DNA from 3 places in the Paeniglutamicibacter sp. GQ140 genome. Region 2 is predicted to be linked to each of the others. Evidence: riboswitches for the same ligand, from Rfam matches in the RefSeq annotation. Region 2 holds a riboswitch; each other region holds the start of a gene.
What was found. Region 2 has a riboswitch for glycine ahead of AC6CHY_RS10615 (hypothetical protein). Riboswitches for the same ligand answer to the same signal wherever they lie in the genome.

Region 1 (3,272 bases), on a different contig from region 2:
GGGGGAGTCGAACCATCGATCTTGGATCCTGTCCATCGGTGACTGCAGGGGTTAATCTGATCTGAATATCCATGGGACCCCCGGTAGGGCTCCGGATGCGGGAAGGCATGGCGTCATGAGGGAGTCGGGTTCGACAATCCTTGCCCATCGGGACAGGTTGCCTCGGGGCCTGGCCTTCGGGGCAATTGCCGCGGTGCTGATTGCCGCGGCCGGCTGGAGCGGATACCGCCTGCTGGATCCCGTGGCTGAGCATGGGGTGGGAAACGGGGTTTGCCACAGCACCGGCATTCCTGACGCCTCCCTGGGCGTCTACACCACGCCATATATCGTCGTGAAGCCTGGGTGGTCCTTGGACGTGAGATCGGTCAGGCTCGTCGACCCGGTGAACTATGAGCTGGTCGGTGCAGGCGTGCAGGGTGCGACCCGCGGCATCGGCGCGCTGGGGTATCCCGTCGTCGACGACGGCTCACTCGAGGCCGCGGCCTGGTTCGAGCGCGTCGAGCTGCCCGCTCGTCTCGGGAGCGGCCCCGACGAGGCGGTGGTCCTGGCGCTGGTGCCGGTGGACCCGGGAAGCGAATCCTCGGTGCGGGCGATGCGCGTTGAATACCGCAATCGCTGGGGGCTGCCCTATCGGGTTGACGTGGGGCCGCGCTTCGAGGCCATGCCTGATTGCAGTTCCTGGCTCGGCGAAGAGGACTGAATGGACGGGCGCGGGGTGCAAGTTCGACCCTCCGGGACGGCCCGTGACGCGAAAAAGACGGCTTCGCCTGCCCCGGGCGGGTCTGTGTTGTCTGCCTCACGCATCGCCGGTAGGATGGGAGACGTGCCTCGCAGGGGGCACAGCCACTGACATGCGGCGGGAGAGTCCCGTTCAACGTAAGTTGGTCGGGCGCCGTAGGAGCAATTCCTCCCCGGGAAACTCTCAGGCCCCCGTACCGCCGCGAAGAGGCAACTCTGGAAAGTAGCAACAACGCCGTTCGGCGGTGCTGCTCACCGAAGGTGCAAGCGTTCCCCGCCCTCCAAAGGGGCGGTGCGTCGCGGAAACTCTCAGGTCAAAGCAACAGGGTCGGGGAGGAACTTGCAGCTCGTTCGGTGTGTCTACACGCCGATGACCCAATGGAGTTCCCCATGACCGTGACCCCGTCCGCTGAGTTCGTCGCCCGCCATATTGGCCCCCAGGGCAGCGACATTGACACCATGCTTGCCCAGCTTGGCTATTCCTCCCTCGACGAACTCGTCGATACGGCCGTTCCGGCCGACATCCGCCAGTCCGAACCGCTGGAGCTTCCCGCTGCGCGCACCGAAGCCGAGGTCCTGGCGGACCTGCGCGTGCTGGCGAACAAGAACGTGATGAAGACCCAGATGATTGGCCAGGGTTTCTCCGACACCTACACGCCGCCGGTGATCCTGCGCAACGTGCTCGAGGACCCGGCCTGGTACACCGCGTACACGCCGTACCAGCCCGAGATCTCCCAGGGCCGCCTCGAGGCGCTGCTGAACTTCCAGACCATGGTCATGGACCTGACCGCACTGCCGATCGCCAACGCCTCCATGCTTGACGAGGCCTCCGCCGTCGCCGAGGCCGTGCTGCTGATGCGCCGAGCCAACAAGGCCAAGGCCACCGCGAAGACCGTGCTCGATGCCAACCTCTTCCCGCAGACCGTGGCCGTGGTCCAGGGTCGCGCCGACGCGCTGGGCTTCGAGGTCGAGATCGTGGACCTGACCGCTGGCCTGCCCGATGGCGACATCTCCGGCATCGTGCTGCAGCAGCCGGGCAACAACGGCGCCGTCATCGACCACTCCGGCATCATTGCAGCCGCCAAGGAACGCGGCGCGATGGTCACCGTCGCCGCCGACATCCTGGCGCTGACCATGATCGCCGCCCCGGGCGACCAGGGCGCGGACATCGCCGTGGGCAACACCCAGCGCTTTGGCGTCCCGCTGTTCTTCGGCGGCCCGCACGCGGCCTACATGGCAGTGCGCAGCGGCCTGGAGCGTTCGCTGCCCGGCCGCCTGGTCGGCGTGTCCAAGGACAACGCCGGGACCCCGGCCTACCGCCTGGCACTGCAGACCCGCGAGCAGCACATCCGCCGCGAGAAGGCCACCTCCAACATCTGCACCGCCCAGGCGCTGCTGGCCATCACCGCCTCGATGTACGCCGTCTACCACGGACCGGCGGGCCTCAAGCGCATCGCCCAGCGTGCCCACAACCACGCCCGCGCCATCGCCACGGCGCTCTCCGGCTCCGGACTGGGCCTTGCCGCCGAGTCGTTCTTCGACACCGTCCAGGTGACCGTCGAGAACGCCGACGCCGTCATCTCCAAGGCCGAGGACGCGGGCATCAACCTGCGCCGCGTCAACTCCACCACCGTGGGCATCTCCACCGATGAGACCACCACCGCCGCCCACGTGGCAGCCATCGCCGGTGTCTTCGGCATCGAGGGCGAGTCCTTCGCCGCCGAGGGCTTCGAGCTGCCTGCCGCCGTGCAGCGCACCAGCGACTACCTGACGCACCCGATCTTCAACACCATCAAGTCCGAGACCCAGATGCTGCGCTACCTGCGCCGCCTCTCGGACCGCGACCTGGCCCTGGACCGCACCATGATCCCGCTGGGCTCGTGCACCATGAAGCTGAACTCCACCGCCGAGATGGAATCCATCTCCTGGCCGGAATTCGCCTCCATCCACCCGTTCGCCCCGGAACACCAGACCGAGGGCTGGCGCGAACTGATCACCGACCTCGAGGGCCGGCTGACCACCATCACGGGCTACGCTGGCGTCTCCATCCAGCCCAACGCCGGTTCGCAGGGCGAATACGCGGGCCTGCTCGCGATCAGCGCCTACCACCGCTCCAACGGCGAGGACGCGCGCACCGTCTGCCTGATCCCGGCCTCGGCGCACGGCACCAATGCCGCCTCCGCCGTGCTTGCAGGCATGAAGGTCGTCGTGGTCAAGACCGCCGCCGACGGATCCATCGACGCGGCCGACCTTGATGCCAAGATCGAGGCCAACAAGGACACCCTTGCCGCCATCATGATCACCTACCCGTCCACGCACGGCGTCTACGACGCCGACGTGCGCGAGGTCTGCGACAAGGTCCACGCGGCCGGCGGCCAGGTCTACATCGACGGCGCCAACATGAACGCCCTGGTGGGCCTGGCCCAGCCGGGCCAGTTCGGCGGCGACGTCTCGCACCTGAACCTGCACAAGACCTTCTGCATCCCGCACGGCGGCGGCGGACCGGGCGTGGGCCCGATCGGCGTTGCCGAGCA
Region 2 (3,272 bases):
CGTTCCGCCGGGCATCTTGAACTTGCTGGCCGCGTGCAGTTGCGGGCGGCGCTTGCGGTAGACCAGGTAGCTGATCAGGATGATCGACCAGACGAACATGAAGCACAGGGCCGAGATGGTCGTGACCAGGGTGAACGCCTCGGCCACGCCGCCCTCTGCGTAAAGCAGCGCCACGCCGGCGAGCAGGAACATGCAGGAGAACAGCAGCGCGTTGCGTGGGACCTTGGTGCGGGAGAGCTTCGCGAAACCCTTGGGGGCGTCGCCTTCCTCGGCCAGCCCGTGCATCATGCGGGAGGTCGAGTAGATCCCTGAATTCGCGCTGGAGGTCGCGGAGGTGAGCACCACGAAGTTGATCACGCCTGCCGCACCGGCCAGGCCGGCCATGGCGAACATGCCCACGAAGGGGGATTCCGCGGCGCTGAACAGCTTCCACGGCTGCACCGCCATGAGGATGACCAGGGCACCGACGTAGAAGAAGAGGATGCGGACCGGGATGGAGTTGATCGCCTTGGGCAGGGTCTTCTCCGGGTCCTTGGTCTCGGCGGCGGTGGTGCCCACCAGCTCGATGCCGACGAATGCGAACACGGCGATCTGGAAGCCGGCGACGAAGCCCATGAAGCCGGTCGGGAACATCCCGCCGTCGCTCCAGAGGTTCGCGAAGGAGGCGGTGGCGCCGTTGTTTTCGAATCCGGTGATGATCATGACCAGGCCGACGACGATCAGTGCGCCGATGGCGACGATCTTGACCAGGGCGAACCAGAACTCGGTTTCGCCGAAGTTCTTAACGCTCGGCAAGTTGAGCGCCACGAGCAGCAGGATGCAGGCCACGGCGGGGATCCACAGCGGCAGGTCCTTCCACCAGAACGCCACATAGTGGGAGATCGCCACGACGTCGGCGATGCCGGTGACCACCCAGCAGAACCAGTAGGTCCAGCCGGTGAAGAATGCGGCCCACGGGCCCAGGATGTCCCCGGCGAAGTCGGAGAAGTTCTTTTAGTTGGTGTTGCTCAGCAGCAATTCGCCCATCGCGCGCATCACGAAGAAAAGCATGAAGCCGATGATCATGTACACGAAGATGACAGACGGCCCGGCCACCGCAATGGTCTTTCCGGAGCCCATGAACAGGCCGGTGCCGATGGCCCCGCCGATCGCGATCAGTTGGATGTGGCGGTTGGAGAGCCCACGTTCGAGGTGGGGCGCGGAACTGTTCTTGCTCATGCTGTTGCCTTCCAGATTGGTGCCGGTGCTTCGGTGGCGTGCCATTGACGACTCCCTAACGGATGTCGCCGACGGTGGCGAGGCCCTGGAGTGGGGCCTTCACGGTGTTCTCCGAGGCAACCATTCCCAAGCCGGCGCACTTACAGGAGGGCCATTCGGCGCGGCGCACGGCAAGCCGGTGATTCCGCTGCGCGGATTCACGGGACAGGCCGGCGGGCGCGCCGAAGGGCGACCGGGCAGTGGCGTGGGTGGTTGGCGTCATGGAGGAACTCCCGAATCGAGCGCGGCACAGGCCGCACTGTTCTTGGATCCTCCCCAATCTGTTGACGTACCTGAGAGTTTCCATCCCGGCCCGCAAGGGGTCGGGACTTGCTCCTTCGGTGAGCACGAACGTAACCGTGCTTCTTTCCAGATTCGCCTCTTCGTGGCGGTACGGGTGCCTGAGAGTTTCCTGGGGAGGAATTGCTCCTACGGCGCCCGTCCATGGTGTGAACGGGACTCTCCCGCCACGCGTCAACGGCGATGTTTGTGATTGCAGTCATAACTTACGTCGCACGCGCGTGTGGTGCAACTCACAAGACTTTTGTGTCGCGGCGTCCCGAAAAAATGTCGCGCACCCCTAAAAGGGGCACGCCCGGCGGTCGGGTGGCATCCGCGGGGCGCCAGTGGCGGCCGATCAGCTGTTGGAGTACAAAACCTGCAGCGCCGCATGCAGGCCGTTGCGGCGCCCCACCGGGCCTGGCTTCGCCTGGCGCAATGGCTCGGCTTCGTCCAGCGCGTCCCAGAATCCCTCGGTGGGCATGGATGGCGGCGGGACAATGAACCAGCAGTGGGCCAGCGGATCAGCGGGGCCGGGGATCCCCGCATCGGACAGGCACGCGGCGATCTGCCTGGAGTTCTCGCCGGATTCCGCTTGAATCGCCGGCCCCGCCTCGCGCGGAAGGCGGTAGACGGCGTCGGGCACGCCGAGTTCCAGGATGCCGGCGACGGCGAGGAATCCGAAGCCGCTGCGGGGCACCTCGACGGCACCGGGTGGCGGATCGGCCACGGGAACCGATTCCCAGTCAACGCCGTTCATGCTTCCTCCTCGATCGCATGGCCGGCACTCGCGCCGGCCCGCGCGGCCAGCCTAACCGACGCGAGACGGCCGCGATAGGCCAAGGGCGCGGACCGGCGCCGTTTAACGCAGCGGACGACCGTGCCGGGTCACAGCGGCTGGCGCCGCACCAGGCGCGTTCCGGTCTTGACCAGCATCAGGACCAGCAACAGGATTCCCACGTAACCGTTGACCACGTAGACGATGTTGACCATTTGGGAAAAGGGCAAGACGAGGCCGATCACGGTGCCGATGACGGCCAGGGCGATGGTCAGGTACTTGAAGCGCGGCGTCTTGTCGGCGAAGAAACGCGAGGAGACTGTCCACAGCAGTGGCACCGCTGTCGTGTAGATGCCCGCAAGGATCATCACGGAGATCCCTGCGGCAAGCACCGGACTTACGTCGCTGGCCAGCACCAGCATCGGGATCTCGGTCCCGCCAACCTCGGCGATGTTGGCGAGGAGGCCGAGCCCGACGACGATGCAGGCAACCGAGAAGGCGATCGATCCCGCCAGCGCCCCGGAGGACGCTTCCCTGCGGCTGCGGGCGGTCTTGCCGAGCGCGGTCAGGAAGGCAGCGAGCCACAGCATGCAGAAACCGACGTAGGACAGGCCCGCCATGAACCAGTTCGTGGAGGCCTGCGTCAGCTCCATCCCGGCCAGCAGGGCATTGCCCTCGGCGACCCCGCCCGGGTTGCGGAGGATCCCCAACAGCCCCAGTGCGATCGCGACCACGACGATCAGCGGGCCGATCTTGCCGATGACATCGACCAGCGACTTGAGCCCGAACCAGACGCTGATGCCGACGACCACCGCCAGTCCGATGCCGCCGGCGTAGCGCGAGAGCCCATAGTGCTCCTCGAAGACGGCGCCGGCTCCGGCGACCATCACCGTGAAGCTCAGGAAGACGAACAGGATGGAGAAGAAGTCGAAGAACGTCCCCAGGTGCTTGCCGCAGT
Region 3 (3,272 bases), on a different contig from region 2:
CAGCGAGTCGTCCCCGGTGCGCGCACGGAACAGGTCCCCGGCCTCGGCGAGAATTCCGGTGAGCAGCGGATCCTGCGGCTGCACGAACGCGGCCAAAAGCTCGGCATTGGCCTGGGTGCCCGCACCCGGCCAGTAACCGGCCGGAAGCAGCTCGATCGCGCCCGAATCCTCGGCGACAAGTTTTCCGTTCTCGGCCACCCTGACAATGAGCCTGCCCGGGCGGCGGGTATCGATCGAGGCGAAGGCCGCCGGGTCCAGCACGACATCCAGGTCGTGCAGGGTCGTGACGCCGGGCGGCAATTCCAGGCGGCTCTCGGCCACCGCGGAGACCGGAAGGTTGCCTGCCATCACCACGGCCGTCACCAGTATCGACCGTGGTTCCCGGCCGGGGTTCTCGAGTACTACGCGTTCAAGGATGCGGGCATGGGTGTGGGCCGAGGCGTAGTTAATGGAAGGACCGTGCGCGATGTCGATCCGGACGCGTCCACCGTTCCCCGCCGGCGCCGCATCGAAGGCGGGTTCCTCCATGGCCTCCGGGTCATCGAGGTGATCCGCGGCGGCCAGGGCCAGCTCGTCCACGCGCCGTGCCGGATGTTCCAGGTCCAGGGCCCGGAGGAATTGGGCACAGGTCGCCAGGCTCCGCTGGACGGCAGCGGCATTAAAGCCGGCACCCAATTCCCAGTCGTTGGCCACTTCGCGCAGCCCGGCGGCCAGCTGCCCTTGCCCGGCCGAAAGTGTGATCACGTGCCCCGCTGCTCCGGGAGGTGTCATCAGCCTGCCCAACTGCGCGGGCAATGCCGCGGGGATGCTGGGCTGTTCGGCACCCAGTGCATTCTCGAGCCGGTCCAGCAGACCGGTCCAGCCGGCGGTTTGGTTCTGTCGGGCAAGGTGGTCGGCGATGAATGGAGTCAGTGCACCCGAAACGATGTCCAGTGCCGCACCGACGTATTCACGCAGTCTCATCCAGTTGTCCGTCCCCGTTGCTCGCCGGGCAACCCGATCAAGGGTGCCGCTTCCCTCCTAAGAACCTATCCCAGATGCGCAGCGGCGGCCCGTTACGCGAGGCGCAGGTCAATCGTCGTCACCTATTTGTAGTCGTTCTCGGTCAGCTCGATGACGAAGGCACGGCGTTCGGTGATCAACGCATCGCGCATCACGAAGACCTCTGCCATGCTCATGCGCATGGTCTCGCCGTCGGCGCGGCGTGCCTCGCCGGACAGTTCGGCCATCACCACGTCGTCTTCCTCGACCAGGCGCACGATGTCCAGCACCGGCGGTCCAGTGAAGTCCGGGCTTTCGATCGTCTCGTTGTAGGCTTCCTTGCCGCTGAGCCGAAAGTGGCCGAAGACCGTCCATTCGATGTCCTCGGTAAGGCAGGAAAGGATCTGGGCGTGGTCCGACTTGTTGAATCCGTCGATGTACTTCCTGACGGTGTCCTTGTTTGCTGACATGGATGAAACCTCCGGGACTCCTGTGTGGCGTGATGATGGGCGGCAGCAGCGGGAGCGGGCACCCGCTGCCCAACAGCTCGGTCCAAGGGCGCAGTCCTGCCGTTTTCCCAAGGCTATCCACTGGCACGGAGGGATGGGAATACAGACAATAACCAAGTGGCTGTAAAGCCTCACTTCGACCTGGAATCACCCTCGCTCCCTAGGCCATTCCTTGCCGGATCGGAAAAAGAAATTCATGACCGTTCGGTCGGCTGAAATAAAGAGTGCCGCTGTGACCCACGTCAAGTATTGTTGGCTTCCAGCGGACAAGTAGCCGCCGACAACTGAATAGTCTTCCGATCACGCGCGGCTGGAGAGTCCCGGACACCACTCGGGCACCGAAGGGGCAAGCACCCGCAATCTCTCAGGTACCAAGAACAGCCGCGTGAGGAAACTCTGGAGAGCAGCCGCCGGGACAGGTGGTTCACCGACGAAGCACGCCGGTGCCATGGGGCACCGGTTTCACTTTCAGGTTCAGGACAGAGCGGGCACGGTGGCACCTGGCAACAACAGAGGCCCGCTCCCACCGCACTGAACCCTTCGATGAACGGTAGAACTCCCCCATGCAAATACCTGCCATATTGCCCGCCGTTGCGGACAGCAACTCCACGGACATCCTCGCCCTCGCCAATTCGCCGGTCCTCTGGGCGTGCGCCATCGGTGTATTCCTGGTCATCATCGTCCAGTCCGTCATCTACATGAAGGCAGCCAGGGTCGCCGCACCTCACATCGGGATGTCCCAGGCCGAGCTGAAGACAAGCTTCCGCGCCGGAGCCATTTCCGCTTTGGGTCCCTCGCTTGCCGTGGTCCTTGTCGCCGTCGCACTGCTGACGATTTTCGGCACCCCCGCTGTCTTGGTGCGCATCGGACTGATCGGTTCGGTGTCCTATGAAACCGCCGCCGCCGCCATTGCCGCCAAAACCGCGGGCGCGGAACTCGGCGGCCCGACATACACGCAGGCGGTCTTCGGCCTGGCCTTGGCCGCCATGAGCCTCGGCGGTGCCATGTGGATGATCGCCACCCTCATCCTCACCCCGTTGCTCAAGCGCGGCGATTCCGCGTTGCGCAAGGTCAACCCGGCCATCATGCTGGTCGTCCCGGGTGCTGCCATGGTTGCCGCATTCATGGTGCTGGGCATCGGCGAACTGCCCAAGTCGTGGCTCCATGTGGTTGCCTTCGTCTCCTCGGCCGCGATCATGACCATCCTGATGGTGGTCGCCAAACGGGTCAACAAGCCGTGGATCAAGGAATGGGCGCTGGGCATTGCCATCATCCTGGCCTTGGCCATCACCTACGCCGCCACCCGCCTCTAGCCGCCGCCAAGATTTCCAGGAGCACATCATGAGCAATGCAACAGAAATCCACCAGGCGCTCGGCGCCTTTGACAAGACCACTTCCCGCTGGGGCCGGATCACCATGATCATTGGCCTGTTCTTTTCCCTGGCCGCCCCTGCCTACCTGGTCTTCTTCGCCGGCCTCGACATCGAACTCTCCGGCATCATCACGGCCTTCGCCGCCCTGGCCGCGGTCTTCGGCGTCATCTGGATTGTCGAGCCGTTGACCTACTTCCCGATCCTTGGCGCCTCCTCCATGTACCAGGCGTTCATGATCGGCAACATCTCCAACAAGCTGCTGCCGGCGGCCATGATTGCCCAGTCGACCATCGGGGTGAAGCCCGGCACCCGCAAGGGCGAGCTGGCCTCGGTCGCCGCCATTTGCGGCGCGGCCACGGTCCACCTGGCCTCGCTGTTCATCTTTGTGGGCCTGCTGGGCACGTGGCTG

Region 1: another riboswitch for glycine. It lies ahead of gcvP (aminomethyl-transferring glycine dehydrogenase); the one in region 2 lies ahead of AC6CHY_RS10615 (hypothetical protein).
Region 3: another riboswitch for glycine. It lies ahead of AC6CHY_RS01975 (DUF5058 family protein); the one in region 2 lies ahead of AC6CHY_RS10615 (hypothetical protein).

Annotation. Positions count from the first base shown of each region.
Region 1 is NZ_JCAXDW010000011.1:68,706-71,977, forward strand. It holds gene AC6CHY_RS15075 (hypothetical protein) at 116-700, shown strand; glycine riboswitch at 848-948, shown strand; gene gcvP (aminomethyl-transferring glycine dehydrogenase) at 1,129-3,272, shown strand, end outside.
Region 2 is NZ_JCAXDW010000006.1:135,854-139,125, reverse strand. It holds partial or broken gene cycA (D-serine/D-alanine/glycine transporter) at 1-1,218, opposite strand, end outside; gene AC6CHY_RS10615 (hypothetical protein) at 1,274-1,480, opposite strand; glycine riboswitch at 1,637-1,734, opposite strand; gene AC6CHY_RS10610 (DUF5956 family protein) at 1,895-2,296, opposite strand; gene AC6CHY_RS10605 (YkvI family membrane protein) at 2,425-3,272, opposite strand, start outside.
Region 3 is NZ_JCAXDW010000001.1:427,657-430,928, forward strand. It holds gene AC6CHY_RS01965 (hypothetical protein) at 1-963, opposite strand, end outside; gene AC6CHY_RS01970 (nuclear transport factor 2 family protein) at 1,086-1,451, opposite strand; glycine riboswitch at 1,791-1,881, shown strand; gene AC6CHY_RS01975 (DUF5058 family protein) at 2,054-2,803, shown strand; gene AC6CHY_RS01980 (hypothetical protein) at 2,832-3,272, shown strand, end outside.